Regions from separate parts of the Microbacterium sp. TS-1 genome, predicted to be linked through region 3. Evidence: predicted binding sites of a transcription regulator. Region 3 holds the regulator's gene; each other region holds the start of a gene.
The links. The regulator LexA, encoded in region 3, represses DNA repair genes until DNA is damaged. The targets are predictions, from matches to a motif close to TCGAACANNTGTTCGA.

Region 1: the regulator LexA is predicted to act here: its motif matches at 7,003-7,018, upstream of MTS1_RS12200 (HNH endonuclease signature motif containing protein).
Region 2: the regulator LexA is predicted to act here: its motif matches at 5,812-5,827, upstream of MTS1_RS16315 (HNH endonuclease signature motif containing protein).

What each region holds. Positions count from the first base shown of each region.
Region 1 is NZ_BASQ01000001.1:2,595,673-2,605,749, reverse strand. It holds gene MTS1_RS12230 (endo-beta-N-acetylglucosaminidase H) at 1-217, opposite strand, end outside; gene MTS1_RS12225 (SDR family oxidoreductase) at 314-1,333, opposite strand; gene MTS1_RS12220 (hypothetical protein) at 1,477-1,845, opposite strand; gene MTS1_RS12215 (UDP-N-acetylmuramoyl-L-alanyl-D-glutamate--2,6-diaminopimelate ligase) at 1,916-3,403, opposite strand; gene MTS1_RS12210 (hypothetical protein) at 3,522-3,818, opposite strand; gene MTS1_RS12205 (helix-turn-helix transcriptional regulator) at 3,918-5,306, opposite strand; gene MTS1_RS12200 (HNH endonuclease signature motif containing protein) at 5,526-6,968, opposite strand; gene MTS1_RS12195 (hypothetical protein) at 7,169-7,711, shown strand; gene MTS1_RS12190 (sigma-70 family RNA polymerase sigma factor) at 7,768-9,741, shown strand; gene MTS1_RS12185 (SulP family inorganic anion transporter) at 9,769-10,077, opposite strand, start outside.
Region 2 is NZ_BASQ01000001.1:2,215,650-2,225,726, forward strand. It holds gene MTS1_RS10285 (FAD-dependent oxidoreductase) at 1-73, shown strand, start outside; gene MTS1_RS10295 (alginate lyase family protein) at 103-2,142, shown strand; gene MTS1_RS10300 (zinc-dependent alcohol dehydrogenase family protein) at 2,188-3,210, opposite strand; gene MTS1_RS10305 (intradiol ring-cleavage dioxygenase) at 3,328-4,302, opposite strand; gene MTS1_RS16315 (HNH endonuclease signature motif containing protein) at 4,410-5,777, opposite strand; gene MTS1_RS10315 (DUF3140 domain-containing protein) at 5,974-6,306, shown strand; gene MTS1_RS10320 (alpha/beta fold hydrolase) at 6,351-7,157, shown strand; gene MTS1_RS10325 (GIY-YIG nuclease family protein) at 7,189-7,638, opposite strand; gene MTS1_RS10330 (NADP-dependent oxidoreductase) at 7,675-8,598, opposite strand; gene MTS1_RS10335 (hypothetical protein) at 8,720-9,370, shown strand; gene MTS1_RS10340 (hypothetical protein) at 9,367-9,696, shown strand; gene purB (adenylosuccinate lyase) at 9,776-10,077, opposite strand, start outside.
Region 3 is NZ_BASQ01000001.1:899,490-909,566, forward strand. It holds gene MTS1_RS04270 (SseB family protein) at 1-513, opposite strand, end outside; gene priA (bifunctional 1-(5-phosphoribosyl)-5-((5-phosphoribosylamino)methylideneamino)imidazole-4-carboxamide isomerase/phosphoribosylanthranilate isomerase PriA) at 497-1,243, opposite strand; gene hisH (imidazole glycerol phosphate synthase subunit HisH) at 1,302-1,964, opposite strand; gene hisB (imidazoleglycerol-phosphate dehydratase HisB) at 1,961-2,566, opposite strand; gene MTS1_RS04290 (histidinol-phosphate transaminase) at 2,563-3,648, opposite strand; gene MTS1_RS04295 (LysM peptidoglycan-binding domain-containing protein) at 3,691-4,047, opposite strand; gene lexA (transcriptional repressor LexA) at 4,304-4,969, shown strand; gene MTS1_RS04305 (prolyl oligopeptidase family serine peptidase) at 5,048-6,964, shown strand; gene hflX (GTPase HflX) at 7,083-8,600, opposite strand; gene MTS1_RS04315 (class I SAM-dependent methyltransferase) at 8,686-9,327, shown strand; gene dapF (diaminopimelate epimerase) at 9,364-10,077, opposite strand, start outside.

The sequences.
Region 1 (10,077 bases), 1.7 Mb from region 3:
TGATCGCGACATCGAAGGCGTTCGACCCGTCGGCGAGCTCGTAGTCGCCGACCGTGCGCAGCTCGTTGCTGTTGACCTCGACGTACGCCACGGTCAGCGGGTCGGTCGATGCCGCCGTGGCCGCGGTCGCGGGCGCGAGCCCGGCTGCGGCCAGAGCGGCCGCCGCCAGGGCGGCGAGCGCGGCGGAACGGCGGGCGGGACGGGGGATCCTCGACATGATGCTCCTCATTGAGTTCGCTGTCGCCGGCGAGGTGCCGACGCGTGCCAGCGAACCGGACTTAACCGGATTAGTCAACGATGGAGCCGGCGCTCGTCACCGCCGCAGCACGGCCTTCGCGCCGGCGATGGCTCCCACGACCGCCGCGGATGCGGCGGCGGATGCCGCTGCGTACAGCGGGCCGCGGTGGCGGATGGCCCAGGTCTGCACGCTCCCGCCGCGCGCGCGATCGTCGAACGCACCGTGGGCGCCGTGGTCGCCCGGCACCGGCTCGTACAGGTTCGGGGCCGTCCCGGATGCCGCCGAGCCCGGCGCGAACTGGCCTTCCCACGCGTTCTTCGCCAGGTACCAGTCGAGGAAGCGGCCCGCGACGCGGGTGCCGAGGATGAGCCCGACGGTCGACTCCCCCACCCACGTGCGCCGGCGGGGCCGGTCGGCGACGTCGGCGACGGCTCGCGCTCCGACCTCGGGCTGGAAGATGGGCGGGACGGGCTGCGGATGCTGCGAGAAGTTCGACTTCACCCACCCGAACTGGGTCGTGTTGAGGGCGGGCATGTCGACGATCGAGACGGCGACGCGGCTCTTCTCGTGGGTGAGCTCGGAGACGACGGAATCCGTGAACCCGTGGATCGCGTGCTTCGCCCCGCAGTAGGCGGCCTGCAGCGGGATGCCGCGGTGGGCGAGCGCCGATCCGATCTGGATGATGTGGCCGCGGTCGCGGTCGCGCATCCGCCGGAGCGCCGCGCGCGTGCCGTTGACGGTGCCTAGGTAGGTCACGGCCGTCGCGCGGTCGAAGTCGTCGGCCGACGTGTCGAGGAACGTGGCGATCGCGCCCGACATGACGTTGTTGACCCACAGGTCGATCGGACCGAGGGCGCTCTCGACGTCGGCGGCGGCGCGGTCGACGGCATCCGCGTCGGCCACGTCGACCGGCACCGCGTGCGCCCGCCGCCCGGCCGCTTCGATGTCGGCGACGGCGCCGTCCAGCCCGTCACGCCCGCGCGCCAGGACGGCGACGTCCCAGCCGCGGCGTGCGAGCTCGCGGACGATGGCTCGCCCGAGGCCCGCGCTTCCTCCGGTGACGACGGCGACTCCGCGCCCGCTCGTTGCGGCCATGACGATCTCCTTCCACCGAGGCATCCACGGTGGAAGCTCGCGATCGCGACCATTGTCGGCACGCGAGCACGGGGGAACGCAGCCGTTGCCAGGCAGGGCGCGATGGTCTAGGGGAAGCGTCTCGAGGAACCGTCGTGGCGCGCTCAGCGCATGCCCGTCATGCGGTCCCACTCGATCGACTTGAACTGCAGGAAGGTGCAGAGGTTGCCCGCGAAGGCGACCTCGGCGGCGAGCCCCGCCATCTGGTACGGCGTGAGGGTGAGGTCGTCGGAGCGCGCCGTGAGCGTCGCTTCCCACTCGGGATCGTCGATGGCTCGCGGCTGCATGTAGATGTCGGCGGGCGCGTTCGTGAGATGGACGATGACGAGTCCGGTGTCGAGACCGTCCGAGCCGTCCTGGATGGCGACCTTGACCGTGACGCCGGGCGTCTTCCCCTGTTCGAGGAACTCGGCGACCCACTCTTCCAGGAGGGTCTTGGTCCGCACGGGGACCCGAGGGATGTCGTCGCTCATCACGTGGAATTTTGTCATATCCCGAATGAAAAAACCCGCCGTTTCCGGCTGGATACGGTGATGAATCGAACTACCGTCCGTCGGGGAGCAGCGCGTGCGTCTCGCGCCATGCGCGAAGCGCGCCCGCGGCGATCGAGACGTCGTCGGAGGCGACGGCGTCGTCCCCGACGATCTGCACCGACTCATGGCCTTTGCCGGCGATGAGGACCGTGTCGCGGGGTCCCGCATCGGCGACGGCCGCGGCGATGGCCGAGGCACGGTCGCGGACGACGCGGACGTTCTCGACCGAGCGGAACCCGGCGAGGATGTCGGCGACGATGGCGTCGCCGTCCTCGTGATGGACATCGTCGTCGGTCACGACGATGGCATGCGCCAGTTCCTCGGCGATGACGGCCATCTCGGGCCGCTTGCCGCGGTCGCGGTCGCCGGTGCAGCCGAACACCGCGGTGAGCCGGCCCGGGCCGCCCGAGAGGGCGATGAGCGCCTGCCGCAGAGCGTCGGGGGTGTGGGCGTAGTCGACGATGACCTGCGGCCCGGCGCCGGGCGATACGACCTGCATGCGTCCGGGAACCCGGCCGATCGCGCCCACCGCTCGCGCGATCGCGTCGGGCGCCACGCCCTGCGCGCGGAGGATGCCCGCGACCATCGTGAGGTTGTCGACGTTGAAGCGGCCGATGAGCGGCGAGGCGATGTCGAAGCGCGCGCCGTCGATCGTGAGGGCGAAGTCGGCGCCGTCGGGGCGCACGCGGATGTCGTCGGCTCGGACTGCCGCCGTGGGCACGCCGCCCGTCGATACGCCGACGTCCTCGATCCCGATCGGCAGCGCGACTGCCGCGACGTAGGGATCGTCGAGGTTCCGCACCGCCGCGCGGACCCCGGGCAGCCGGAAGACGCCCTGTTTGGCCTGACCGTACGCCTCCATCGACTCGTGGTAGTCGAGGTGGTCGCGGGTGAGGTTCGTGAACGCGGCGATGTCGAAGTGGCAGCCGTCGACGCGCCCCTGGGTGAGGGCGTGCGAGCTGAGCTCGATCGCGACCGCGTCGGCGCCGGCGTGACGGATGTCGGCGAGGAGCTCGTGCATGTCGACCACCGAGGGCGTCGTGAGCGAGGTCTTGGCGAGGGCGCCGAACAGGCCGGCGCCGAGCGTGCCGATGGTCGCGGCGCGCTGTCCGAGGAGCTCCCAGCTCTGGGCGAGGAGCTGCACCGTCGAGGTCTTGCCGTTCGTGCCGGTGACGCCGACGAGGGTCATGCTCGCCGACGGGTGCCCGGTGTACCTGTCGGCCAGCCGCCCGATGACCGTCGCCAGATGCGGGATGCCGCGCACGCGCGCATCCACGTGCGTGACGCTCGCGTCGGTCAGGACCAGAGCCGCGCCGCGCTCGAGCGCCTGCGTGATGTGGCCGCGGACCCGTTCGTCGCGGCCGAGCGCGACGAAGACGTCGCCCGATCGGACGGTGCGGCTGTCGCCGCGCAGCCGCCCGCCGGCGATGTTCCCCCCGGCGACCCCCGTCGCCCACCAATCGGGGTCGAGGCTCCGACCCTCCCCAGCGTCTTGCATGTACCGCCCCACTGCTCTCTGACCCGACGCTCCCATGAGCGGGTGATCACCCGCGGGAAGGACACGTCGGAGCCTGAGATTGGCACTGTAACGTAAGTGCCGCGTAAGCCTGCGGTCATCAAGCCTGGGGCTCGGGCACCATCCGCAGGCCGTCGGCGCTGTTGGCCGATTCCATCAGTGCGTCGATCCACTTCGGGTTGATCTGCGGCTGGCGGCTGCCGGCGAACTGGAACTGGACCGAGATCGTGGGGTGCAGCCAGAAGTCGCGACGGCTCGTGCCGTGCGGCGACGTCGTCTCGAACATCAGCGGTTCACCGCGCCGCAGCTTGGTCATCAGGACCAGCCGGAGGTGTGCGAGCGCACGATCGTCGATCTCGACGAAGTTGGCCGCGTTGTCGTAGAAGAATCTGCCCACTGCTTGAGCTTAAGCGCGACCGGGCAGGAGCGGGCCGGCTTGACGTCCGCCGCTGCAAGGAGCCGACATCGAGCGGTCCGGGCACGGCGAGGCTCGCGCTCAGAGGTAGAAGCCGTGGCGTTCGAGCATGCTCACCGCCTCGTCGCGGGTCGAGGCACCGAGTTTGGCGTACAGCGACCGCAGCTGCGTCTTGATCGTGTTGACCGAGAGGGTGAACTCGCCCGCGATCTCGGCATAGGTCTTGCCGCCGCGGAGCGCGGAGGCGACGGACCGCTCGCGGGGCGTCAGGGCGGGCAGCGCCTGCGCCGACGCGCGGGGTTCGAGGAGCCGGAACCGATCACTCGCCTCGGCGACCCGTGCCGCGAGATCGGGGTGGCGCGCGCGAAGCCGTTCCCGCAGCGGCGTCAGCTGCGTCTGCGGGACCGTCAGGAACGGACCGACCAGGTCGCCGGCGTGCACGGCGAGGCCGCACGCCTCGTCGAACAGGTCGTCGGCGACCTCGCGCTGCCCGAGGCGGTCGCGAGCGACGGCACGCCGCACCAGGACGATCGCGAGGGTGCGCGGGCAGTGCTCGGTCCCGAGCTCGAGGCATCCGTCGGTCACCTCGAGCGCCGCGCGATCGTCGCCCAGTGCGAGGTACGCTGCCGCGCGCTGAGCGTTGAAGCAGACCGCGTGGCTGGCAGGCGGGACCTGCGTGTCGAGCAGCGCGAGCGCACGACGGGCTGAGCCCTGCGCGAGCGTCGCCTCCGCGAGGACCGAGAGCGCGAGCTGTCGCACGAGTCGGTGGCTGAGGTGCGACCAGGCGCCACCGAGCACGGTCCGCAGGCCCGCGGCTCCCGTCACCACATCGCCGAGCATCACCTGAGCGATGGCGTCGGCGGTGGCGGCGGCGTGCTGCGCATACGGATCTCGCGGCGCGAGCGAACGAAGCACTGCCGCGGCACGCTCGACCCGGGCCGCGTCGACGGCCCCGACCGCCAGAATGATGTCGGCGAGGGCGAGGGCATGGTCGGTGTCCGAGGCGTTCCAGCGGTTCGACCGCGACAGCTCGGCGCAGGCCTCTCGAGCGGACTTCGCGGATGCGAACTCGCCGTTCACCGCCAGGGCCAGAGTCTGCACGGCGGCGGCGCGGTAGCGCACGGTGTCGCTGTCGGCGAACGTGAGTGCGCGCGAGACGTATAGGCCCGCGTCGCGCGGGCGCCCGGCCGAGGCGTAGGCCTCGGCGACGGCGGCGAACAGCGACGCCATCGAGTCGAGCCCCAGCACGGCGCGCCCGCGCAGACGGCCCTCGGTGAAGTGGGCGTCGATGAGGGCGAGCGCGCCATCGAGGTCGTCGAGCCGCACGTGTGCGATGAGCATGCCCTCGAGCAGGTGGATGTTCGATTCGGTCCACAGCTGCGGCGTCGTGCCCACGTCGAGTGTGCGCAGCCGGGCGAGGTCGACCTGAGTCGGCCACCCCGAGCGGGCCCCGGGCAGGCTGCCGCTCACGACGCGATGTGCCGTCGCGCGTAGTTCATGGGTGCGGCTCGGATGCAGGATGGCGCGGCGCTCGATCGTCACGATGGGCCTCCGGAGGTGCTCGAGATGCGACGCGACTGTCGCATCGTCGCGAGAGAGAAGCCGTGTCACGCGAATCGTGACGCGAATCCGGAGCATCAGTGGACGCACTGCCCGCGCCGAGGAAGGCTGTCCACCCCGGATGCAGGTTCAGAATGGTGGCGGCTCACCCGGGAGCAGTCCGCCGGTTCCCGCATCCGGTGGCGGGTTCGCGGTGTCGCTGGTGAAGCACACCGCGGGTATGGGTACGTCTTCGCGGTAGACCTGTCCGAGGGGTGAGGTCCATTCCAGGACTCCGCCGCCGAGCTGCCGGACTTCCCATTTCGTGAATTGCTTCATCGAATGGTGCCGCTGGCAGAGGTGGGCGAGGTTGAAGATGTGGGTGTGCCCGCCGAGGGCGTGATCGATGGTGTGGTCGATTTCGCAGCGGATGGCGGCGCGTCGGCATCCGGGGAACCGGCAGTGCTGGTCCCGGGCCATCAGAAGCTTCTTCATTGAAGCGGTAGGCCGGTAGGTGTCGATCTCGACCGGGGTCCGGGTGACGGGGTCGATGAACAGCCGGTCCCATTCGCTGACCTGCCCGGCGAGCTGCCGCGCCGTTTCGGCATCGATCAGCGCAGCGCCCACAGCTTCGGCGGGGTTGTCATCGCGCCCCATCAGCGTCTCGGCGGTGACGGCGACTTGCACGCGTGCCCGGATGGCACCGAGTCCACCGGCACGGTCGGTGCCGTGGGTCGGGTCGACCACCGGTGCTCCGCCGAGGACGAGGTCGCCGAGGATGTCGGCCCGCAGTTGATCCATGGTCCGTGTGTCGGCGGGCTCGCCCGACCCGGCGGCATCCGGATCGCCCGGGTTAGGGCCATCCGCGCCGCCGGCGCCAGCAACATCCGCGCCAGCAGCCGCGCCCCCGTCCGCTCCGGAACTCTCCACCCGGGCGTCCTTCACCGACTGTCCCATCTGCGTGAGCCGGTCGAGCATCCCCGCCGCGATCACCGTGGGCAGGTTCGCGACGAGGTTCGACATCCCGTCCGTGCCATGGAACACCCGCACGCACCGTTCCGCCGCCGCGGTCTTATGCCGTTCGGTGAATGTCTGCGGGTGCAGCCGGGCCGCGAGAGCTTCGAGCGCGCCGCGCACCCGGGAGGGCACGTCCCGCTCGCACACCATGATCGCGGCTTCCGCGTACGCCGACCGCACCTCGACCGGCACCCCCGCGCCGACCCGCACGACCACATCGACATGTCCGCGTTCGATCCGCCGTGAGACCCACGCCTCGAACACCGCGGGATAGTCGTCGATGACGGTCATCGCATGGTCGATCTCACCCTGCAACCGCCGGTCGGTGAGCCGCGCCATCCCCGCCGCCTCGGCCGCGACCGAACGCAGCTCCATGTCCGACGCCATCCCCCGCACCCCATCGCGGCGAGCCTCACGCAACGCCGACCAGCCCAGCTCCGCCAACGCCCGAACCCGCGCGACATCCCCGGCGTGGACCAGGTCGAGCGCGTCGGCGAATCCCGCGAGGGCCTCGGCGTGCGGCGACGCATCCGCGGCCGCGCCGTCTCCGAGCCTCCCAGCGCTATTCGATGTCATGTTCCCATTGTGACAGCACCCTCAGACATTATGATCGGACACATCTTCTCCTGAGAATAGGACGAACCAGCCCCATTCCGGGGAGGAATCGACGAGCAAGCGAAACCAGCCGACGAACCCCCGCCAGCGCCGAACTCACCCGGGCAAAGAGATTTCACCGTTCCGCGTCACGATTCGCGACATCCGGCTTCTCTCGATGCATGTACGCAGCGACCAACGCTCTTCCGGCATCACCCGCAGCTGTCGTCGGCTCCGGCGCGCAGCCCCGCGCAGCACTCCGACGCGACCGGGCCGGCGACGCCGTCTTCCGCGCCCCGTTCTGGGCGAGCCGGCGGACGCGCGCGGCTCGGCAGTCTGCCCCCGAGGGCGCGATCCGCCCGTCGCGCATCGAGGTCCGCGGCGCCGCCGTGCGCGTGGTGTGGGGATGGCAGGGTTGGCGCGACCGGACGTGGCAGCGCGGTCACGTCGGCTTCGTCTGCTCATCCCGCACGATCGACGATCAGACCGGCCCTGCGCAGCTCATCCTCGTGGTCGACAAGCTGCGGGACGAGGGAGCGGTCGCGGCAGTGCTCTCGTGCGATGCGTTCACACCCGAGACGTTTGCGGCGCTGACCCGCCACCTCCGCAATTTCGAGGCGATCGGTGACGCGGAACGCTCGTCGGCAGACCCGCTCGCCCGGCTGAGACCGCACCTGAACCCGCGACCGGGCTCCTCGCCCTCTCAGTTCGACTCGCTACGATGAGTGAATTCTCATCCGGGTCGGGGTCCGGATGGCATTCGAACGGATGGAACACGGCCATGCCCACGGAGCCGGCCTCCGATGACGCCCTCGTCGAGCGCGCACGGAACCACGATCAGCATGCCTACGGTGAGCTGTGGGTACGCCACTCGGCCGCCGCTCACGCCGTCGCCCGCGCATATTCATCGCTCGATCCCGACGATGTCGTCGCGGAGGCGTTCGCTCGCATCCTGTCGGCGATCCGGCGCGGTGGCGGCCCGTCGATGGGGTTCCGCCCCTACCTGCTCACCTCGGTGCGCAACGTGGCGCACGAGTGGGGCGCGCAGCAGCAGCGCACGTTCGCGACCGATCTCGAGGATGCGGCCGACGAGGCGTCGCCCGACACCGAACGGTCGGTAATCGCGGGCTTCGAGTCGAGCGCCGTCGCGTCGGCCTTCGCGACGCTTCCGACCCGCTGGCAGGAAGCGCTCTGGTACAGCGAGGTCGATGGCCTGAAACCGCGGCAGTTCGCTCCGCTGCTCGGGCTCGCGCCCAACGCGGCATCCGCCCTGGTCGTGCGCGCCCGGCGCGGTTTCCGCGATGCCTGGGTCTCCGCTCAGCTGCGCCGGGCCGACTCGGAGGAATGCCGCCGGACTCTCGAGATGCTCGGCACCCACGCGCGATCCGCGCTCGCGCGGCGCGACGCGCGGCGCGTCGAACAGCACCTCGCGGAGTGCGACGGCTGCGCGCTGGCGTGGGCCGAAGCGCGCGACGTGTCGTCCCGCCTGGCGCTCGTGCTGCTGCCCCTCGTCGTCGGCATTCCCGCCACCGCGTCGTACGCCGCCTGGACTCAGTCGGGAGCAGCGCAGGTCGCGACCTTCGCGCTCGGCCCGAGCGGCGCAGCCGGCGCGGTCAGCACCCCGGGCCACCTCCGCCCCGGCAGCTCCGCCGCGCGCTCGGGGTGGCGCCATCCCCTGCTTCACCTCGCGGTCGTCGCCGCGGCCGGGACGGCGATCGCCTTCGCCGCGCCGCTCCTCGGTCCGGCGGAGCTGCCCGCGAGCACGACCGAGGCGCTGCCGCATCCGTCGAATCCCGCGACGGACGCCGCGAATGACCCGCCCACCGCCTCCGAGACCTCTACACCGCCGACCGCGCCATCCGACGCGCCTCCCCACGACGGGGACGAACCGCTCACCGACGGCCGGTCCGATACCGATGATGCCGAGACCGCTCCCCGTGCAGGCATCCTCCCCCGCCTGTCGCCGGCCGAAGCCGCACCGACCCCGGCGCCCAACCCGAGCCCGAGCCCGAGCCCGAGCCCGAGCCCAACGGTGCCCAGCAGCCCGATCCCGGGTGCAAGCTCGACCCCGACACCCGCACCGACCCCGACTGCAAGCCCGACCCCGACACCCGCACCGACCCCAGCGCCCAGCCCGACCCCCGCACCGACCCCAGCGCCCAGCCCGACCCCCGCACCGATCCTGCCCGCGCCGACCATGACGGTCGACACCGGTGCGGGGCCGAGCGTCTACCCGCTCATCTCCGGGGGAGCCGAACCGGGAGCCGCCATCGAGATCGTCGACGAGACCGGCACGGTCCGCGCCCGGACGACCTCGGACGAAACCGGTGCATGGTCGGTCTCAGATCTCTCGAACGGACGCGACCAGACGGATGCCGCGGCCTACCTGCCTGCGGGCGACCATGAGCTGTCCGCACGGCAGACCAGCGCCGGCCGGACCTCCCCGCTCAGCGCATCGGCCCCCGTCTCCGTTCTGCCGCCGCCGGTGCCGACCTCACCTCTCGCCGGCGCCGCGGTCCTGGCCGATGGGTTCGAGCTCAGGATCTCCGGAGAGCCGAACCTCCGGGTCCAACGCGCCAGGGTCGGCGATGCCACGCCCTGGCGCAGCCAGCTCATGCGCCTCGACGGCGAAGGTGCGGTGACCGCGCGCTTCTCCGTCCCCGCTCCCGGCCCCGTCATGCTCGGGGTGCGCTACCTCGATCCCGCCACGGGGCGGTTCGGGCCGGCATCCTTCGTCTCGTTCACGGCGTATTGATCACACCGCGCAACGCAGCCCACGCGGTCAGTGCCCACCGACGTTGCCGGTCAGGCGCCCGTGCAGAGCGGATGCCGCGGCATCGAGCCCCTCGATCGTGACGGTCTTGCCGTGCCGGTCGTACTTGTTCACGACCGCGTCGAGCGCGGCCACGGTCGAGGCATCCCAGACGTGCGACCGACTCATGTCGATCACGACGCGCTCGGGGTCCTCGGCGTACGCGAACTGCGTCGTGAGGTCGTTGCTCGAGGCGAAGAAGAGCTCGCCGTCGACCTCGTAGCGCGCCACCGGCTCTTCGCCGGCAGGGTCGAGCCGGCGGGTGACGGTGACGAGATG
Region 2 (10,077 bases), 1.3 Mb from region 3:
GGGCCTGCGAGTGCGGGTGACGGCCACGAACGGTGCCGCGCAGGCGCGGATCGTCTCGCTGCGCGTGATGTGAACACCGAAAACCCCGACGAAAGGTAAGACATGAAGAATCGATGGAGATTCTCGCTCGGTCTGATCGGCGTCGTCGCGCTGACGATGGCAGCCCTCCCGGCGACCGCCGCGCCGACACCGCCCGCGACGATCGACGAGGCGTTCGACGAGCTGACGTCCGAGTGGCTGCCCGCAGCCGGGACGTGGGAGGCAGCGGACGGCGTCGCGAGAGTCGTGCAGCCGGGGTCGTCACGAGGTTCGATCCTCGCGCTGACCGGCCGCGGCCTCGACCAGGCGGCGACCGCGACGGTGACCTTCTCCGCTGCGGGCGGGGGAGCCAGCGCGTGGGCGGGCTTCACGGTGCGTCGCACCGGAACGGCCGACGACTACACGCAGTCCGGTTACACCGTTCTCGTCCGCAACAGCGGTGAGCTGGCGGTCATCCGCGCCGCCGGTGACGGTCAGGTCGCCGTACTCGGCACCGCGCAGACCGACGCTCGCCCCGGGTCCGGCCCGGTCACGGTCACGGCGTCGCTCGACGGCGAGCGGATGCGGGTCGGCCTCGGCGGCGTCGGGGAGGCGACGACGCTGATCGACGTCACGGACGGCGCCTTCTCGGGCAGCGGGTTCGCCCTCGCGGCGCACCGAGACGTCCGGATGTCGGCCGCCTCCGTGCAGCTGTCGGGCGTCATCGATCGGGCCGAGCCGGTGCCGACCGACTGCGTCGGCTGGTCGGGGACGCCGGCGACGGATGCCGGCCGCGGCGAGGTGCTCGTGAGCGACGCCCGCGTCGAGGCGGTATCGGCGCGCATCGCGGCGGGCGAGCAGCCGCAGGCGTTCGCGTACGCGCGTTTGCTCACCGCTGCCGACGCGGGTCTCGAGCGAGCGCCCGCCCCGCCGACGACGTTCTTCGTGCCGTTCTTCTACAACGATCCGACCGCGCACCGTGCGGCACGGGATGGGCTGCAGAACGACGCGAACACCGCCTACGAGCTCGCGTTGGCGTATCGCCTGTCGGGCGATGCCCGCTACGGTGCGCATGCCGCGCAGTTCATCGACGCCTGGACCACGACGGTCGAATGCGTGCGCACCCGCGAAGATTCCGCGCTCGCCTTCAGCTACCACTTCCCGGCTTTCGTCCATGCCGCCGAGCTGCTGCGCGGCACGTCGGTGTGGAGTGCGGCCTCGGAGGCCGTGTTCGCCGGCTTCCTGCGCGAGACGGCGACGCCGGTCGCGGCGTCGATCCTTCACCGCACGAACAACTGGGGCAGCTGGGCCCTCGAGACGACGACCGCCGTGGCGGCGTACCTCGACGACGAGGCGGGGCTCGACGCGGCGAACGCGCGCGCCGTCGAGCTGCTCGAGCACCAGATCGACGAGAACGGGCACCTCCCGGAGGAGGTCGATCGGAACAACGGCGTCGGAGACTACGGCATCTGGTACACCCATTTCTCGCTGCTGCCGCTCTTCCTCGTCGCCGAGACGCTGTCGGCGCACGGGTACGACGTACACGCTCACGTCAACGCGAACGGGCGCGGGCTCGCCGACGCCGCGGACGCCGCGACGGGATGGGTCGCCGACCCGGCATCCTTCCCCTATTACACGGGCGACCCGGCGAAGCTCGCGAATGTGCGAACCATCGACTACCTGCGCGACGCGGGGGTCCTGGCGCACAGCATGAGCTACTTCGAGCTGGCGCAGAACCACTTCCCGACGGACCAGCGCGCGGCGCTGCTCGCCGAGGAAGGGCCGATGACGACGATCCACTCGGCGCCGTACCTGAGCCTCACCCACGGTGGACTCGCCGACGTCACGGCGGCACCCGGTGAGGGTGAGCCGGGCACGGGCGAGCCGGGAGGGGGAACCCCCGGCGGCACGGGTTCGCCGGGAGGGTCGTCGGGAGGCTCGTCGGGCACCGGTCCGGCCGGGGCGCCGGCCGGTGGCTCGGACGCCCGGGCGATCGGCTCGCTCGCGGCATCCGGAGGCCAGGTCTCGCCCGCGCCGCTGGCGCTCGCCGCAGGGCTGAGCCTCGTCGGCCTGCTCCTCATCGTCGCGCGGGTGCGCCGGCGAGCGGTCACGACGCGGGGCTGATCCTGGACGGGGTGTCGGATCGGATGCCGTGCATCCCGGTGCCGGTCAGAGGGTGAGCAGCACCTTCGTGGCGCGGCGCTCGTCCATGGCCCGGTAGCCCTCGGCGGCGTCGTCGAGCGGCAGCGTCAGGTCGAAGACGGCGCCCGGGTCGATCGCCCCCGACATGATGAGTTCGATCAGCTCGGGGAGGTACTGCCGCACGGGAGCCGGCCCGCCGTGCAGGTGCACGCCCGATCCGAAGAGCTCGGCGCCGGGAAGCTCGACGTCGTGCGAGACCCCGACGTATCCGACGTGACCGCCGGCGCGGGTGGAGCGGATCGCCTGCATCATCGACTCCTGCGTGCCGACCGCTTCGATGACCGAGTGCGCGCCCAATCCGTCGGTGAGCTGCTTGATTCGCGCGACGCCGTCGCCGCCGCGCTCCTCGACGATGTCGGTCGCGCCGAACCGGCGGGCGAGCGCCTGGCGGTCGGCGTGGCGCGACATCGCGATGATGCGCTCGGCCCCGAGCTGCTTGGCCGACAGGATGCCGAGAAGTCCGACGGCGCCATCGCCGACGACCGCGACGGTCTTGCCGGGGCCGGCCTGAGCGGCGACGGCGGCGAACCACCCGGTGCCGAGCACGTCGGATGCCGCCAGCAGGCCGCGGATCTGGTCGTCGGTGGGCTGGCCCGGGACGACGACGAGCGTGCCGTCGGCCAGGGGGACGCGCAGGCGTTCGGCCTGCGAGCCGAGACGGCCCATCGGCACGCGGTCGACGCAGTGCGACTGGTAGCCGTCGCGGCAGATCTCGCAGGTGTTGTCGGAGGCGATGAACGAGCCGACGACGAAGTCGCCGACGGAGAGTCCGCTGACATCGTCGCCGATCTGCTCGACGACGCCGACGTACTCGTGCCCCATCGGGATGGGGCGCTTGATGGCGTCTTCGCCGCGATAGGGCCACAGGTCGGAGCCGCAGATGCAGGCCGCCGCCACGCGGATGACGGCATCCGTGGGCTTCTCGATGACCGGGTCGGGGCGTTCCTCGACGCGGACGTCGCCGGGGGCGTGCATGATGACTCCGCGCATGGTGGTTGTCCCTTCGTAGCGGTGATCCCATTCCACCTCATGCGAGGGCCAGCGGGTCCCTCCTGGCCAGCCATGAGGGTTGCGTGGCATCATGCGGGCTCACGCTGCGAGGACGGTTCAGGGGCGGCCGGGCGATCTCCCGCCCGGAGCGGCGCCCGCCGTCGGGGTCGTGGTCGTGTCGACTCGCGCCGTGAGTGAGACGCCGTACCCGGATGACGTGTCTCCTGAGACCGTTGCGAGCTGGAGCGCGCCGCCGTCGTCGCCGAAGACGTTGTCGGAGGCGAGCGACACCTGCTCGAGGTTGCGCGCGGAACCGCTGTAGGCAGGGAGCGCGTAGACGGCGGTGCAGATGTCCTCGGGGAGGGCGACCTGGGATGTCGCGACGGCGTTCGCGGCGTCGGTCATCGCCGACGTGTCGGGGTACACCTCGAAGTGGATGTGCGGCCACCGGCCCGTGTAGCAGGCGGGGATGACCGAGGTGAAGGTGACGACGCCGGATGCGTCGGCAACCTGCACGCCGCGCAGGTAGGTCTCGTTCTCGACCCCGTTCGAGTACATCGAATACCCGCCGGCGGCGTCGCAGTGCCAGACGTAGACCGCGGCACCCGCGAACGGGACGTCGCCCCGGGCCGTGTCGAGGATCGTGAGCCGGAGGGTCATGGGCACGCCATCGGCCGTCGTCCCGCCTTCGAGCGACGATCGGATGTCGCTGCGGACGATTCCGGACCGCTCGAGGATGTCGGGTCCGTTCGACCCGTCGCCGGGGTAGGGGCCGGCGGTTTCGTCGGGAATCTCGCCGGCGGGCAGGTCGGAGTTCGCGAGGGCTGTCGCGGACGGTGTTGCGGTGGGTGTCGCGGTCGGTGCCGCGGTGGCCGAGGCCGACGGCGAGGCGGTCGCCGTGGGAGTGCAGGCCGCGAGAGCTGCGGCGCCCAGTCCGAGGCCGGCGAGGCTCAGCACGGAGCGGCGGCTCATCAGCGTGCGGATGTCGAACGGGGCGCCCTGGTCGACGACCTCGTCGTCGGCGCGGTCGAGCAGACGGCCCTCGTAGGCCGGCCCTGCGGGCGTGTGGTCGGGTTCGGGGATGCGGTTCACGTCGGACTCCTCGGTCGGTTCGACCACCGAGCATCGCCGGTCAGCCCATCCGTATCGTTGGGTGGACCTATGCGCCGGATATGAGACCCGCCCCAGACGCCGCGCGGTCAGAAGGGTGGTCTGTCCGGTGGCGGATCGGCGGTGTCGATGGTGAAGCACACCGCGGGTATGGGTACGTCTTCGCGGTAGACCCTGCCGAGGGGTGAGGTCCATTCGAGGACCCCGCCGCCGAGCTGCCGGACTTCCCATTTCGTGAATTGCTTCATCGAATGGTGTCGTTGGCAGAGGTGGGCGAGGTTGAAGATGTGGGTGTGCCCGCCGAGGGCGTAGTCGATGGTGTGGTCGAGCTCGCAGCGGATCGCGGCTCGCCGGCATCCGGGGAACCGGCAGTGCTGATCCCGCGCCATCAGGAGTTTCTTCATCGATGCGGTAGGCCGGTACGTGTCGATCTCGACCGGGGTCCTGGTGACGGGGTCGATGAACAGCCGGTCCCATTCGCTGACCTGCCCGGCGAGCTGCCGTGCCGTGTCGGAGTCGATCAGCCCGGCGCCCACAGCTTCGGCGGGGTTCTCGTCCCGCCCCATCAGGGTCTCCGCGGTGACGGCGACTTGCACGCGTGCCCGGATCGCGCCGAGCCCACCGGGCCGGTCGGTCCCGTAGGTCGGGTCGATCACGGGTGCCCCACTGAGGACGAGGTCGCCGAGGATGTCGGCCCGCAGCTGATCCATCGTCCGCGTATCGGCCGGCTCGCTCTCCCCGACGGGGGCCGCGCCCGCAGCATCCGTCCCGGCGGCGCCCGCGCCCGTCTCCGCCCAAGCGTCCTTCACGGACTGTCCCATCTGCGTGAGCCGGTCGAGCATCCCCGCCGCGATCACCGTGGGCAAATTGGCGACGAGGTTCGACATCCCATCGGTTCCGTGGAACACGCGTACGCATCGTTCCGCCGCCGCGGTCTTGTGCCGCTCTGTGAACGTCTGCGGGTGCAACCTGGCCGCCAGGGCCTCCAGCGTGCCTCGCACCCGGGAGGGCACGTCCCGCTCGCACACCCCGATCGCGGCCTCCGCGTAAGCCGACCGCACCTCCGCCGGCACCCCGGCACCGACCCGCACGACCACGTCGACGTGGCCGCGTTCGATCCGCCGCTGAACCCATGCGTCGAACACCGCGGGATAGTCGTCGATGACGGTCATCGCGTGGTCGATCTCACCCTGCAGTCGCCGGTCGGTGAGTCGCGCGATCCCTGCGGCTTCGGCCGCGACCGAACGCAGCTCCATGTCCGACGCCATCCCCCGCACCCCATCACGGCGCGCCTCACGCAACGCCGACCGACCCAGCTCCGCCAACGCACGAACCCGCGAGACATCAGCCGCATGGAACTGGTCGAGCGCCTCCGCGAACACGGAGAACGCGTCGGCGTGCGGCGACGCATCTGCGGCACCGTCGCGCCCGAGCCCTCCGCCGTCGTTCGATGTCATGTTCCCATAATGTCAGCGACCTCTGACATGGGAGGTGTATATACGTTCGACGGTGGATATGTCGCGACGTACGCGAATTGTGCAGGAATCGCCATACCCGCCGACAGCAGAAACCGCGAAAAGGCGGCATGACGAGCTGACTCATCCTGCTGTCAAGAGGATGCGGCTGGGGCGCAGCCGCGGGCACCATCGCACCATGAGTGACGACGACGACCAGACGCGGCACGAGTTCCGCGACGCCGTGAACATGAGCCCCGCCGAGCTCGAGAAATGGCTCGATACCGACGAGTCGAAGAAGGTCGGTCAGAAGGACGGCGGCGGCGAGTCGACGGGCCACCAGTCGGGCCGACGCATCGTCGACCTCCTCCGCACCAAGAAGGACGAGCTCACCGAATCGGACCTGAAGCACATGCGGAAAGTCGTCGGCTACGTCAACCGGCACCTCGCGCAGCGCCCCTCGGGCGACATCACCGAGACGGCCTGGCGCTATTCGCTCATGAACTGGGGCCACGACCCCGCGAAGAAGTGACTGCCTCCGCCGAGCAGGCCTCCGCCGCGCGGGAGAATGGAGCCGTGAGCATCCCCGCGTCCTCAGGTCTGACCGAGCTGCCCGAACCGCGATTCGTCCTCGTTGGCGAGGACGGCCACCGCATCGCCACCTACTCGTGGGGGGAGGACGACCTTCCGACGGTCGTCGTCGTGCACGGGTTCGCGTCGAACACGAAGGACAACTGGGTCTCGACCGGGTGGGTGCGCGACCTGCAGCGCGCGGGCTTCCGCGTGCTCGGTCTCGATCAGCGAGGACACGGTGCGAGCGACAAGCCGCATCGTGCCGCCGACTACGACCTGCACCAGCTCGCATCCGACGTCGAAGCTGTGCTCGACACCTATCTCGTCGACACGGCGATGTACGTCGGCTACTCGCTGGGCGCGCGTGTGGGCTGGGAGGTGCTTCAGGACTTCTCCGCGCGCATCACGCGCGGCGTGCTGGGCGGCGTGCCCGACGGCATCCCGCTCGCGCGCCTCGACATCGATCAGGTGCGCGCGCTCGTCGAGAACGGCACCGAGGTGACCGACCCCGTCACGCAGAACTACGTGCGGCTCACCGAGCGCGTCCCCGGCAACGACCTGCGGGCGCTGCTGGCGATCGCCGGCGGCATGCGCGCCTCGGGCACCGTCGATCCCGACCCCGCGAACGCGCCGGAGCAGCCCGTGCTGTTCGCCACGGGATCTCGTGACGCCATCATCGAGGGATCGAAAGCGCTCGCCGCCGCGACGCCGCAGGGGCGCTTCGTCGAGATCCCCGACCGGCACCACTTCAACGCACCGGGGTCGCGGGTGTTCCGCCAGACCGCGATCGAGTTCCTCACGGAGGGATGACGCCGTATCCGCCCGGGCGCCGGCTGCGGCGTCACGACGACGCGCGCCGATACGCGTCGCCGAGCCATCGGTCGTAGGTGAGCCACGGATCGGATGCCGCCGCCCGTACCGTCTCGATGTGCTCGGTCAGCGGGCTCACGAGGGTGAACCACTCGCCGCCCTCGCGGAGTGCGGCGAACTCGCGGTGCCGCTGCTGCTCGAGCGACCGCCCGCCGCGTTCGAATGCGAGGAGCTCGTCGTGCCGGATGGCGGCGAGCCGCTGCCGTGGCCGCTCGCTCGTGCCGATCTTCACGCGGGCGCCGAATCGCAGGTAGTAGACGACGGCCACGACCGGGCGGGGCAGGTCGGCGTCGAAGGCGTCACCCAGACGCCATCCGCAGCGCCGGCACACCCAGTGCCCCGTATCGGGGCTCATGCCGCCGGAGCGCCCGCCGCACACGCGGCAGGCGGACGGCATCTCGGATATCAAGGAGGCGGGCACGACTCCAGGATCGCGCCCGCCTCCGACATCCACCCGTCAGACCGTGACGACGATCTTGCCGCGGGTGTGCCCCTCTTCCAGACGGGCGTAGGCGGCGGCGGCGTCGTCGAGCGGGAAGGTCTCGGCGACCTCGACCCGCAGCGAACCGTCGGCGGCGAGACGCGCGAGCTCGGCGAGCTGCGCGGCATCCGGGCGAACCCAGATGTAGTTGCCGCCGAACTCGGATGCCGCCCGCGGGTCGGCGATCGAGGTGACGACACCGCCCTCGCGCAGCAGGTCGCGCGTGGAGTCGAGCGAGCTGCCACCCGCGAAGTCGAGCACGACGTCGACGCCGTCGGGAGCGATCTCGCGCACCCGGCCGGCCAGGCCGTCGCCGTAGACGACGGGCTCGGCGCCGAGCCCGCGGAGGTAGTCGTGGTTGCGCTCCGACGCGGTGCCGATGACGCGCGCGCCACGCAGGCGGGCGAGCTGAACACCGAACGATCCCACTCCGCCGGCCGCGCCGTGGATGAGGACGGTCGATCCCTCTCCGACGGCCGACCGCTCGATCGCCTGCAGCGCGGTCAGGCCGGTGAGCGGAATCGCAGCGGCCGCGGTGAAATCGAGACCGTCCGGCTTGCGCGTGGCCGTGCGCACGGGGACCGCCATGTACTCGGCGACCGAGCCGCCGCTCACGACATCGGCGCGCGCGTAGGCCAGCACCGGGTCGCCGACCTGGAACTCCGGGGTGTCGAGACCGACCTTCTCCACGACTCCGGCGACGTCCCACCCCGGGACGGCGGGCAGCTGGACGTCGAGCAGGCCCTGCAGGTACCCCTCGCGCACTTTGTAGTCGACGGGGTTCAGACCGGCGGCGACCACGCGCACCACGAGGGTGTCCGGCCCGATGTGGGGCATCTCCCGCTCGGTGATCTCGAAGCGGTCGTTGCCGCCGAACTCGTTGTACGTCAATGCCTTCATGTGCGGGGGCAACGTCGATGCCGTCCGGAGGATTCCCCGGCGGGATGCCGCCCGGCGGGCGGCGTCCCGGGCCGGAAGCGTAGAATCGGGGGGATCCCGTTCTGAATCGCGAGAGTCCGCCGTGTCTGCAGCATCCGCCGCCCGCACCTTCGAGGTGCGGCATGTCCAGCTCGCGCGCGCCCTTTTCGCGGCCGTCGCCGCCGTGATGATCACCTTCTCGCCCGATCACTCCGCCTCCGTCGGGATGTCGGTATTCAGCGGCTTCGCGACAGCGACCGCGATCATCTTCTTCGTCGGAGCCTGGCTGACGAGTCCCGCGGGCCGCCGCGGGCTGCCGATCGCGCTCGGGGCACTCACCCTCATCGCCGCGATCCTCGCCGGCATCCCGCCGCTGCGGACGCCGATCGGGTTCTTCGCCGTCGTCATCTCCTGGGCCGCCGTCACGGGCCTCATCGAGCTGGTCGGCGGCATCCGCGGGCGACGCTCCGGTGCCCCGGCCGCCCGCGACGAGGTGCTCATCGGCGCGATCACCCTGCTGCTCGTGGCGGGCCTGCTGCTGGTGAACCCGGCCTACCGTCTCGATTACGTCATCGAGGAGGCCGGCGCCTTCACGCTCACCGGCATCACCATCGGGGTGGGACTGTTCGGCGGCTACGCCGCGATCGTCGCCGTGTTCCTCGGAATCGCCGGCTTCTCGCCGCGGCGCGAAGAGATCGTGCCCGCGGCATCCGTTCCGTCATCCCCCTCGTCCGATCCGGAGGTCGCATCGTGAGCGGCGAACACCCCACCCGCCGCGAGATCATGCGCCCGGTCCAGCTGCTGGGCCTCGCGTTCGTCGCGGCGATCTTCTCGGGTGTCATCACCCTCGTGTCGATGGGGGCGTTCCAGTCGATCCCGCGCGAGTCGGTCGAGCGTGCCGTCGTCGTGGCCCTCGTCGTCGCCGGCATCGCCTTCATCGCGACGCTCGTGATCATCGCACTGCTGATGCTCGCCGTCGATCCCGCGCAGGTGAGCAAGCGTGTCGACCGCCCGGTTCTGTACCCCGACGAGTCCGAGACTCCCGACGACCCGGCCCCCGGCACGTCGCCTCGGAGCTGAGCGACCGCCGAGCGCGTACCGTCCACACCAAAACGCACCGCCCCCCGAGCGTTCTCGGCGGGGCGGTGCGTTTTCGGCGTCAGCCGAGGCGTGAGACCAAGTCGTCGGCGAGGCCCGCGTAGGTCGCGGGGGTCAGGGCGAGCAGGCGCTTCTTGGCGGCATCGCCGATGTCGAGGCCGCGCACGAACTCGGCGAGCTCCGGTCCGCCGACACGGCGACCGCGGGTCAGGTCCTTGAGCAGCGCATAGGGGTCGGTGATCTGCGAGCGGCCGGCGGCGATCTCGGCGCGGACGACGGTCTGGATCGCCTCGGCCAGCACCTCCCAGTTGGCGTCGAGGTCGGCCAGCAGCACGTCGCGCGAGAGGGAGATCTCGGTGAGCC
Region 3 (10,077 bases):
CCACGGCAGACCCTGACCGATCGCCCAGACGGCAGGTCGCCGCAGCACGAACTCCGTCTCGGAGCCCGGATCGATCACGATCAGGTCGGTGTCATCGGATGCCGCGGCCATGGCCGTGCGCACACCGTCGGCCGGGACCGGCCGAGCGACGGAATCCCACCGCGCCAGCGCCGCGACCGAGGTGAAGACCGGCAGGACCCGACGGCCGTCGGGGGCCGCAACCGTGACGATCGACAGCTCCTGCGTCTTGTCGACACGGAGCCCGGTGGGTCCGATCCCCTCGTCGCCCTTCTCGGGGACGAGCGGGATCAGCAGCCGCGCCGTGCGGTACGCCTCGACGACCGCCACCGCGTCACCAGCGCCGACGCGGAACGCCTCCAGCGCGGCGAGCAGCGCGGGATCGGCGGAGCCATCGTCGCCGGCGTGCGGGTTCGACTCGAAGCTGCGCCCCTCCCAGGGGACGCCCGCCGAATCGGCGGCGTGGCCGCAGCCGTCCTCAGTCTCCGGCGACATCCAGCGCCTCGGCCAGCGTGAACGCGCCGGCGTAGAGTGCCTTGCCGACGATCGCGCCCTCGACACCGAGCGGCACGAGCTCGCGGAGCGCGGCGATGTCATCGAGGCTCGAGATCCCACCGGATGCGACCACGGGCTTGGGCGTCCGCGAGGTGATCTCGCGCAGCAGCTCGATGTTGGGCCCCTGCAGGGTGCCGTCCTTGGTCACGTCGGTGACGACGTAACGGCTGCAGCCGGCATCCTCGAGGCGCTCCAGGACGTCCCAGAGGTCGCCGCCGTCTCGCGTCCAGCCGCGGGCGGCGAGCGTCGTGCCGCGGACGTCGAGTCCCACCGCGATCGCGTCGCCGTAGCGTCCGATCACGTCGGCCGCCCACTCCGGGTTCTCGAGCGCCGCAGTGCCGAGGTTGATGCGGGTCGCTCCGCTCTCGAGGGCCGCCTCGAGCGTCGCGTCGTCGCGGATGCCACCCGAGAGCTCGATCTGCACGCCCCTGACCTGCTTGATGACCTTGCGCAGCACGGCGGCGTTGTTGCCGCGGCCGAAGGCGGCGTCGAGGTCGACGAGATGGATCCACTGCGCGCCCTGCTTGGCCCAGGCGAGGGCCGCGTCGACGGGGTCGCCATAGGTCGTCTCGCTGCCGGCTTCGCCCTGGGTCAGGCGCACGGCCTTCCCGTCGGCGACGTCGACCGCGGGCAGGAGGATCAGTTCGGGGGTGGACGCGAAGTCGTTCATCACATTCCAGGGGTGGGTCGGGATGCGCGCTCGTCCACGCGAGCGCACCAGAGGGAGACTAGTGGCGCGGCAGGGCGCCGATCCAATTGGCGAGGAGACGGATGCCGGCGGCCCCCGACTTCTCGGGGTGGAACTGCGTCGCAGACAGCGGCCCGTTCTCGACCGCGGCGAGGAACGGTGCGCCGTAGTCGCACCACGTCAGCACGGGCTCGGCGAAGGGCTTCATGACCTCGAGGCTCCAGTCCTGGGCGCCGTAGGAGTGCACGAAGTAGAAGCGCTCGTCCTCCAGCCCGTCGAACAGCGTCGACCCCGCCCCGGCACGGACGGTGTTCCAGCCCATGTGGGGCAGCACGGGCGCCTGCAGCTCGGTGACGGTGCCCGGCCACTGTCCGAGGCCCTCGGTGTCATCGCCGCGCTCCACGCCGTTGCCGAACATGATCTGCATCCCGACGCAGATGCCCAGCACCGGACGTCCCCCGGCCAGGCGCCGCTCGATGATCTCGTCGCCGCGGCTCTCGCGCAGGGCGGCCATGACGGCGCTGAAAGCACCGACTCCCGGAACGAGAAGCCCGTCGGCGTCGCGGATGAGGCCGCGGTCCGACGTCAACCGCGCATCTGCCCCCGCGGCGGCAAGAGCCTTGACCGCCGAGTGGACGTTGCCCGACCCGTAGTCGAGCACGGCGACGAGCGGCGCGCGTTCAGTCCGGTCACCCTCGGTCATAGGGCGCCCTTCGTGCTGGGGATGCCGTGCACGAGCGGATCGAGCGCCTTCGCCTGCCGGAAAGCTCGGGCGAACGCCTTGTACTCCGCTTCGGCGATGTGGTGCGGATCACGTCCGCCGAGGACGCGGACGTGCACCGTCAGCCCGGCGTTGAACGCGATGGCCTCGAACGTGTGCCGCACGAGCGAACCGGTGAAGTGCCCGCCGATGAGGTGGAACTCGTAACCGTCCGGCTCCCCCGAGTGCACGAGGTACGGACGCCCCGAGATGTCGACGACCGCCTGCGCGAGCGCCTCGTCGAGGGGGACGAGTGCATCACCGTAGCGGGAGATGCCCGACTTGTCGCCCAGCGCGGAACGCAGCGCCTGTCCGAGCACGATCGCCACATCCTCCACCGTGTGGTGCGCGTCGATGTGCGTATCGCCCGTCGCGCGCACGGTCAGGTCGGTGAGCGAGTGCTTCGCGAACGCCGTCAGCAGGTGGTCGAAGAACGGCACGGTCGTCTCGATCGTGCTGATCCCGGTGCCGTCGAGGTTGAGCTCGAGCTCGACGCTCGACTCGCTCGTGGCGCGACGGATGCTGGCCGTTCGGGGGCTGGTCATGCCTCCGAGTCTATCGAGGCCAGTGCTTCGAGGAACGCGGTCGTCTCGTCTTCCGTGCCGGCGCTCACACGCAGGCTGTGCGGGATGCCCACGTCGCGGACGAGGATGCCGCGGTCGTACAGAGCCTGCCAGGTCGCCCGCGGGTCGTCGACGCCGTCGAACAGCACGAAGTTCGTCCAGCTCTCGTACGCGTGATAGCCGAGGGCGTCGAGCGTCGCCGACATCCGGTCGCGCTGCGCGACGATCTCGTCGACCATCCGGAGCATCGTCGTCGAGTGGGAGAGGGCGGCTGTCGCCGCCGCCTGCGTCAGCGCGCTCAAGTGGTACGGCAGTCGGACGAGCCGGAGCGCGTCGATGAGCGTGGGGTCGGCGGCGAGGTAGCCCACGCGGGCGCCGGCGAAGGCGAAGGCCTTGCTCATCGTGCGCGACACGACGAGCCGGTTGCGCTCACCGAGAAGCGTCAGAGCGGAGGAGCTTTCGCGCGGTGCGAACTCCTGGTAGGCCTCGTCGACGATCACGATGCCGTCGGTGGCCCCGTACACCGCCTCGATGACGTCGAGCCCGAGGGGTGTGCCGGTGGGGTTGTTGGGCGCACACAGGAAGACGACGTCCGGGCGGAGCTCGGCGACCTGGGCTGCGGCGGAGGCGGGATCGAGCGTGAAGTCGGGTCCACGTGTCCCCGTGACGTACTGGGCGCCGGTCGCGCGCGTCAGCAGGGGGTACATCGAGTAGGTCGGACCGAAGCCCATCGCGGTGCGTCCCGGGCCTCCGAATGCCTGGAGGAGGTGCTGCAGGACCTCGTTCGATCCGTTCGCTGCCCAGATGCGATCGGGGGTCAGGCCGTGGCCGAGGTACTCGGCGAACGACTCGCGGAGGTGCGTGAACTCGCGGTCGGGATAGCGGTTGACGTCGCGCAGGGCGCGGGCTACGGCATCCAGGATGTCGTCGGCGACCTCTTCGGGAACGGGATGCGTGTTCTCGTTGACGTTCAGCGCGACCGGAAGCGGCGCCTGCGGGGCGCCGTACGGGGTGAGGCCTCGCAGATCGTCTCTGAGGGGCAGATCATCCAGACTCGGGCTCATCCCACCCATGCTAGGCCGCGCGCGCCGCTGTTGCCGCCGGAGTCAGCTCGCGGCGTACTCGGCCGGGATCGCAAGCGTCTGGCCGGCCTCGAGCTGGCCCGAGCCGAGAGCGTTCAGCCGGATGATCGCATCGACGACATCGCGGGGGTCGGCGGCGGGCGCCACCTCTTCGGCGATGGACCAGAGCGATTCGCCGGACATCACGGTCACGGTCGTGAACGAGCCGGCGGGGGCGCCGACCTCGCTTGAGGCGAGCGCACCTCCCCCCGAGAGCACGGCTGCTGTGATGGCGACGACCGCCGGAAGGGCGGCGATCGTGGCGACGACGCGGCGTCCGCGGCGCGTCAGACGCAGGCGGGTACGGGGGGCCGGTGCGAAGCGGGCATCGATCGTGGTCATGGCATCTCCTCGGGAGCGGTAGGAAGATTCGCCCCCGCCTCTCGGCCGGGAGAGACGGGTGCGAACTTCGGTTCCGAACGTATCTTCGATATTGTGTGGTGTCAACCACCCACCGAAATCGGAGACCGATCGAAGAGACACGCGGAGCGTTCCGCGATGTCGCCGTCGTATCGGGCTACCTTTTCGACAGCGAGAGCCCACCATGAACCTCCGACATCGGGTCGGGGACGGGGCGCGACGACAGGAGACCGGCGGTATGAGCGAGAAGCCGCAGACGCGACGACGCAAGAATCTGAGCGACAAGCAGCTCGCGATCCTCGAGGTGATCCAGAACGCGATCGCCCGCAACGGCTACCCGCCGAGCATGCGCGAGATCGGCGACGCGGTCGGCCTCAAGTCGCTGTCCAGCGTCACCCACCAGCTGAACCAGCTCGAGCTCAGCGGCTACCTGCGGCGCGACCCCGGCAAGACCCGCGCGATGGAGGTGCTCATCGATCTCCCGGGCACCGCCGGCGAGAACCCGGCCGACGCCGCGCCCGCCCTCGGCGACGCCGCCCTCGTGCCGCTCGTGGGCCGCATCGCGGCGGGCGTGCCGATCACCGCCGACCAGCAGGTCGAGGAGATCTTCCCGCTGCCGCGCCAGCTCGTCGGCAAGGGCGAGCTGTTCATGCTCAAGGTCGTCGGCGACTCGATGATCGACGCGGCCATCTGCGACGGCGACTGGGTCGTCGTGCGGGCGCAGGCAACCGCCGACAACGGCGAGATCGTCGCGGCCATGCTCGACGGCGAGGCGACGGTGAAGACGCTCCGCCAGCGCGACGGCCACACGTGGCTCCTCCCCCGCAACTCGGCGTTCGAGCCGATCCTCGGCGACGACGCGACGGTGCTCGGCAAGGTCGTGGCGGTTCTGCGCACGGTCTGAGGCGCCCCGGGACGGCATCCGCTCCCCACCGTCTCCCCGGTCGAGGTCGGGAAGCCAGGCCTCGCGTAGCGTGGCTGTATGTCGCAGCAGCTTCCCTATGGTTCCTGGCCCTCTCCCCTGACGGCGGCATGGGCCAGCGCGTCATCATTGCGCCTCGACGGCGCGAGCTTCGTGGGTGATGAGATCTGGTGGGGCGAGTCGCTGCCCGACGAGGCCGGTCGCGTCGCGGTCATGCGCCGCCGCGGCGATGGCACCGTGCAGGTCGTCCTCCCCGCACCCTGGAACGCCCGGTCGCGCGTGCACGAGTACGGCGGCGGAGCCTGGACGGTGTCGGATGACGGCGAGCTGTTCTTCGTCGACAAGTCCGACCAGCGCATCCGGAGCCTTCGCCCGGGCGGCGATCCCCGACCGCTCACTCCGGAGGAGACCGGCACGCACTACGGGGGCCTCCGCTGGCAGCGCGGCGTCCTTCTCGCGGTTCGCGAACGCGAACGTCCCGGCGGCACGCCCGAGCGCCACATCGTCCGCATCGAGCGCGCTGACAGCGCCGAGGTTCCCGACGCCTCGAGCGTGACCGAGCTCGCCGGCGGTAGCGACTTCGTCGCCCAGCCGGCGCTGTCGCCCGATGGCTCGCGCCTCGCCTGGGTGGCCTGGGATCACCCCGACATGCCCTGGGACCGCACGCGCATCCGCGTCGCCGACCTGGACGCCCCCCGCGGCATCCGTGACGTCGCGGGCGGCGCCACCGCCGCGCTGCAGCCCGAGTGGACCGACGACGGCGCGCTGTTCTTCGCCGACGAGCCGACCGGACGCTGGAATGTCTACCGCGTCGACCCCGCGACCGACGCCCCGCCCACGGCCGTCTCGCCCGCCGACGCCGACACGGGTGGTGGCCTGTGGGTGCTCGGCACCCGCTGGTACGCGCCGCTCGATGACGGCCGCCTGGTGGCCGTGCGCACCCACGGATCGGACCAGCTCGTGATCGTGGACCGCGACGGCGGCGCCATCCCGCTTCCCTTCCCCGCCACCGCACGCGTGCAGATCGAAGACGTCCGCGGCAGCCGCGCCCTCGTCAGCGGGGCGATGCCGGGAGGGGCGGGCCTGTGGCTCGTCGACCTGGACACCGGCGAGACGAGCGCGGTCCGCGGCGGTGCTCCGGACGTCGACGCATCGTGGATCCCGCACGCCCGGCAGCTGACGACGGAGGGCCCGCACGGCCTGGTGCATGCCTTCGCCTACCCGCCGACCAACCCCGACGTCACCGCGCCGGCCGACGAACTGCCCCCGTACCTGGTCTGGGTGCACGGCGGGCCGACCTCGCACGTGGGCGGCGCAGCCGACAGCAAGGTGGCCTACTTCACGAGCCGCGGCATCGGCGTCCTCGACGTCAACTACGGCGGTTCGACGGGATACGGCCGTTCCTACCGCGAACGGCTGAAGGGACAGTGGGGTGTCGTCGACGTCGACGACGTCGCCGCGGCCGCACGCGGTCTCGCCGACGAGGGTCTCGCGGATCCGTCACGGCTGGCGATCGAGGGAGGATCCGCCGGCGGCTGGACCGTGCTCGCGGCGCTCGTCGGAACGGATGTCTTCGGGGCGGGCGTCTCGCGCTACGGTGTCGGCGATGCGCGTGCTCTGGCCGCCGAGACGCACGACTTCGAGGCGCGGTACCTCGACGGTCTCATCGGCCCCCTCCCCGAAGCCGAGCCGGTCTACATCGAGCGATCGCCGCTGAGCCGACCCGAGCGGTTCCGGGTGCCGCTGCTGCTCCTGCAGGGCGACGAGGACGCCGTCGTGCCGCCGGCGCAGGCCGAGGCCATCCGCGACGCGCTCGTGGCGCACGGTGTGCCCCACGCCTACGTGCTATACGCGGGCGAGGGACACGGGTTCCGGCGCACCGAGACGATCGTGAACGCGCTCGAGACCGAGCTGGCGTTCCTCGGCCGGGTCTTCGGCTTCGACACCCCCGGCGTCGCACCGCTCGCGCTCGATTGAGCCCCGCGACGGCCGGTGCTGATACATCCGTCAGGCCGGTGGTGTTGGTGAGGCCTTCCACGCGCGCGGAGGACTCGCCGGCACCACCGATCGTGCAGGTGTATCGCCGCGCGCCGATTCAGACGGCGTAGGGCGCAAGCTCGGCCGCGAGACGCTCCGAGACATGCGCGTGCACGGCGGTCCCGTCCTGCTCGTGCGACGTCGCGACGATGTGGCCGCTCTCGTGCACGGCCGAGATCAGGTCGCCGCGGTCGTACGGCACGAGCGCGCGCACCTCGACGGCCGGCAGCGGCAGCGCGTCCTCGATGGCGGCGCGGAGCTCATCGATGCCCTCGCCGGTGCGCGAGGACACGAAGTGCGCCGTCGGCTCGAGCCCGCGCAGCAGCAGCCGAGCATCGTCGTCGACGAGGTCGGCCTTGTTGAACACGACGAGCTCGCGCGTCGCACGAGCGCCCACGTCGCCCATCACATCGCGGACGGTCGCGAGCTGTGCCGCAGGATCGGGATGCGACCCGTCCACGACGTGCACGATGACGTCCGCACCCGACACCTCCTCGAGCGTCGACCGGAAGGCCTCGACGAGCTGATGAGGCAGATTGCGCACGAAGCCGACGGTGTCGGTGAGCGTGAAGACGCGGCCGTCGGCGGCCTCGGCCCGGCGCACGGTGGCATCCAGCGTCGCGAACAGGGCGTTCTCGACGAGGACGCCGGCGCTCGTCAGCCGGTTGAGCAGGCTCGACTTGCCGGCGTTGGTGTAGCCGGCGATCGCGACCGAGGGGATCGTGTTGCGCCGGCGCTCCGCCCGCTTGGCCTCGCGCGACGGCGCGAACTCGCGGATCTGCTTGCGCAGCTGCGCCATACGGGTGCGGATGCGGCGACGGTCGAGCTCGATCTTCGTCTCACCCGGTCCGCGCGAGCCCATGCCCGCGCCGCCGGCGCCGACCTGGCCACCGGCCTGACGGCTCATCGACTCGCCCCAGCCTCGCAGGCGCGGGAGCAGGTACTCGAGCTGGGCGAGCTCGACCTGGGCCTTGCCCTCACGGCTCTTCGCGTGCTGGCTGAAGATGTCGAGGATGACCGTCGTGCGGTCGATGACCTTGACCTTCGCGACGTCCTCGAGGGCACGCCGCTGACTCGGCGCCAGCTCGGTGTCGGCGATCACGGTGTCGGCTCCGACCGCGGCGACGAGGTCGCGCAGCTCGGCGGCCTTGCCGCGTCCGATGTAGGTCGCGGGGTCCGGATGCGGCCGCCGCTGGAGCACGCCGTCGAGCACGACCGCGCCGGCGGTCTCGGCCAGCGCCGCGAGCTCGCGCAGCGAGTTCTCCGCGTCCTCCTGCGACCCCTGGGGGTAGACGCCGACGAGCACGACGTTCTCGAGTCGCAGCTGGCGGTACTCGACCTCGGTGACATCCTCGAGCTCGGTGGACAGGCCGGGGACGCGACGCAGCGCGGCACGCTCCTCGCGGTCCCACTGGTCGCCGTCGGTGTCTCCGTACGCGACGGTCGCCTCGTCCTGCAGCGCCTGGGCGCCGCCGAAGACGCGGATCGACGAACGCGTCTCCGCGCTCGCGAGCACGCGCTCGACCGGGTCCACCGCGATGTCGTCGTCGCCGTCGGGGGTGGTGATATGCGTCATAACTCTCTTCCCGGGATGCCCGTGCCCGGGCATCCGTGAATTCTAGTCTCCCGCCGGTACGTCCGGCTCCGATACGCTCGGATGCATGGGGAGCGATCATTACTTCAGCGCGTCCCCGTCCAGCGAGCAGAACCTCCGCCGCATCCGCGTGACCCTCGCGGGCCGTGCCGTGGAGGTCACGACCGCGGGCGGGGTGTTCAGCCCTGACCACGTGGATTCGGGCACAGGGGTTCTTCTGGCCAATACTCCGCCGGCACCGTCCGGCGGGGATTTCCTCGACCTCGGCTGCGGCTGGGGGCCGATCTCGCTGTCGCTGGCTCTGGAGTCGCCTCACGCCACGGTGTGGGCCGTCGACGTGAACGAACGGGCACTCGACCTGGTGCGACGCAACGCCGCTGATCTGGGACTCGACAACGTCAACGCCGTCCTGCCCGACGATGTTCCCGACGACGTCGTATTCCGGACCATCCGCTCCAATCCGCCGATCCGCGTGGGCAAGAACGAGCTCCACGGGATGCTGCAGCGGTGGATCCCGCGTCTGGCCGAACGCAGCGACGCGTGGCTCGTCGTGCAGCGCAACCTCGGTTCCGACTCGCTGCAGCGGTGGCTCGCCGCCACGTTCGACGACGGCTACGGCGTCTCGCGCGCGGCGACCGGCCGCGGATTCCGCGTGCTTCGGGTGCGCCGGCACGGCACTCCCCCGACGGGCGCGATCGAACTGCCCTGATCACGGGCCGGGCGTCCGGACGCCGTGGCGCTCGGATCAGTCTGCGAGGGTGACCTGCCCCGAGAACACCAGCGTCGCGGGGCCCGAGAGCAGAACGTGCTCGCCATCGGCCTGCCGCACGATCCGCACGCCCAGCGTTCCGCCCGGCACGTCGACGGTCCAGCGGTCGGGCGCGGCCGCCCCGGCCCAGTGGCGCACCGCGAGAGCGGATGCCGCCACCCCTGTGCCGCACGACAGGGTCTCTCCCACGCCGCGCTCGTAGACGCGCATCCGGATGGCCCCGACTCCGTTCTGCACGAGCGGCTCGGCCGGGACGACGAACTCGACGTTCGCGCCGGCCGACGGACGGGGCTCGAGGGTCGGCTGCACCGTCAGGTCGAGCCCGTCGAGCTCATCCTCGCCCGCGAGCGCGACGACGACGTGCGGGTTGCCGACGTCGATCCCTTGACCGGGGCGGGCGACTCCGAGCCCGCGTGCCCGGACGAGCACGTCGCCGTCGTCGGCGCGCCAGAGCCCGAGGTCGACTTCGAAGCCGTTGTCGGCGCGAGTGATCGTCTTGACGCCCGCGCGCGTGCCGATACGGAGTCCGGCCTCGACCGACGCGAGACCCGCGTCGGCGAGGTAGCGGGCGAAGACCCGCGTTCCGTTGCCGCACATCTCGGCCTTCGACCCGTCGGCGTTGCGGTAGTCCATGAACCATTCGGCCCCGGCGGCAGCGGCATCCGCTCCCTCGGGGATCGCGGACGAGCG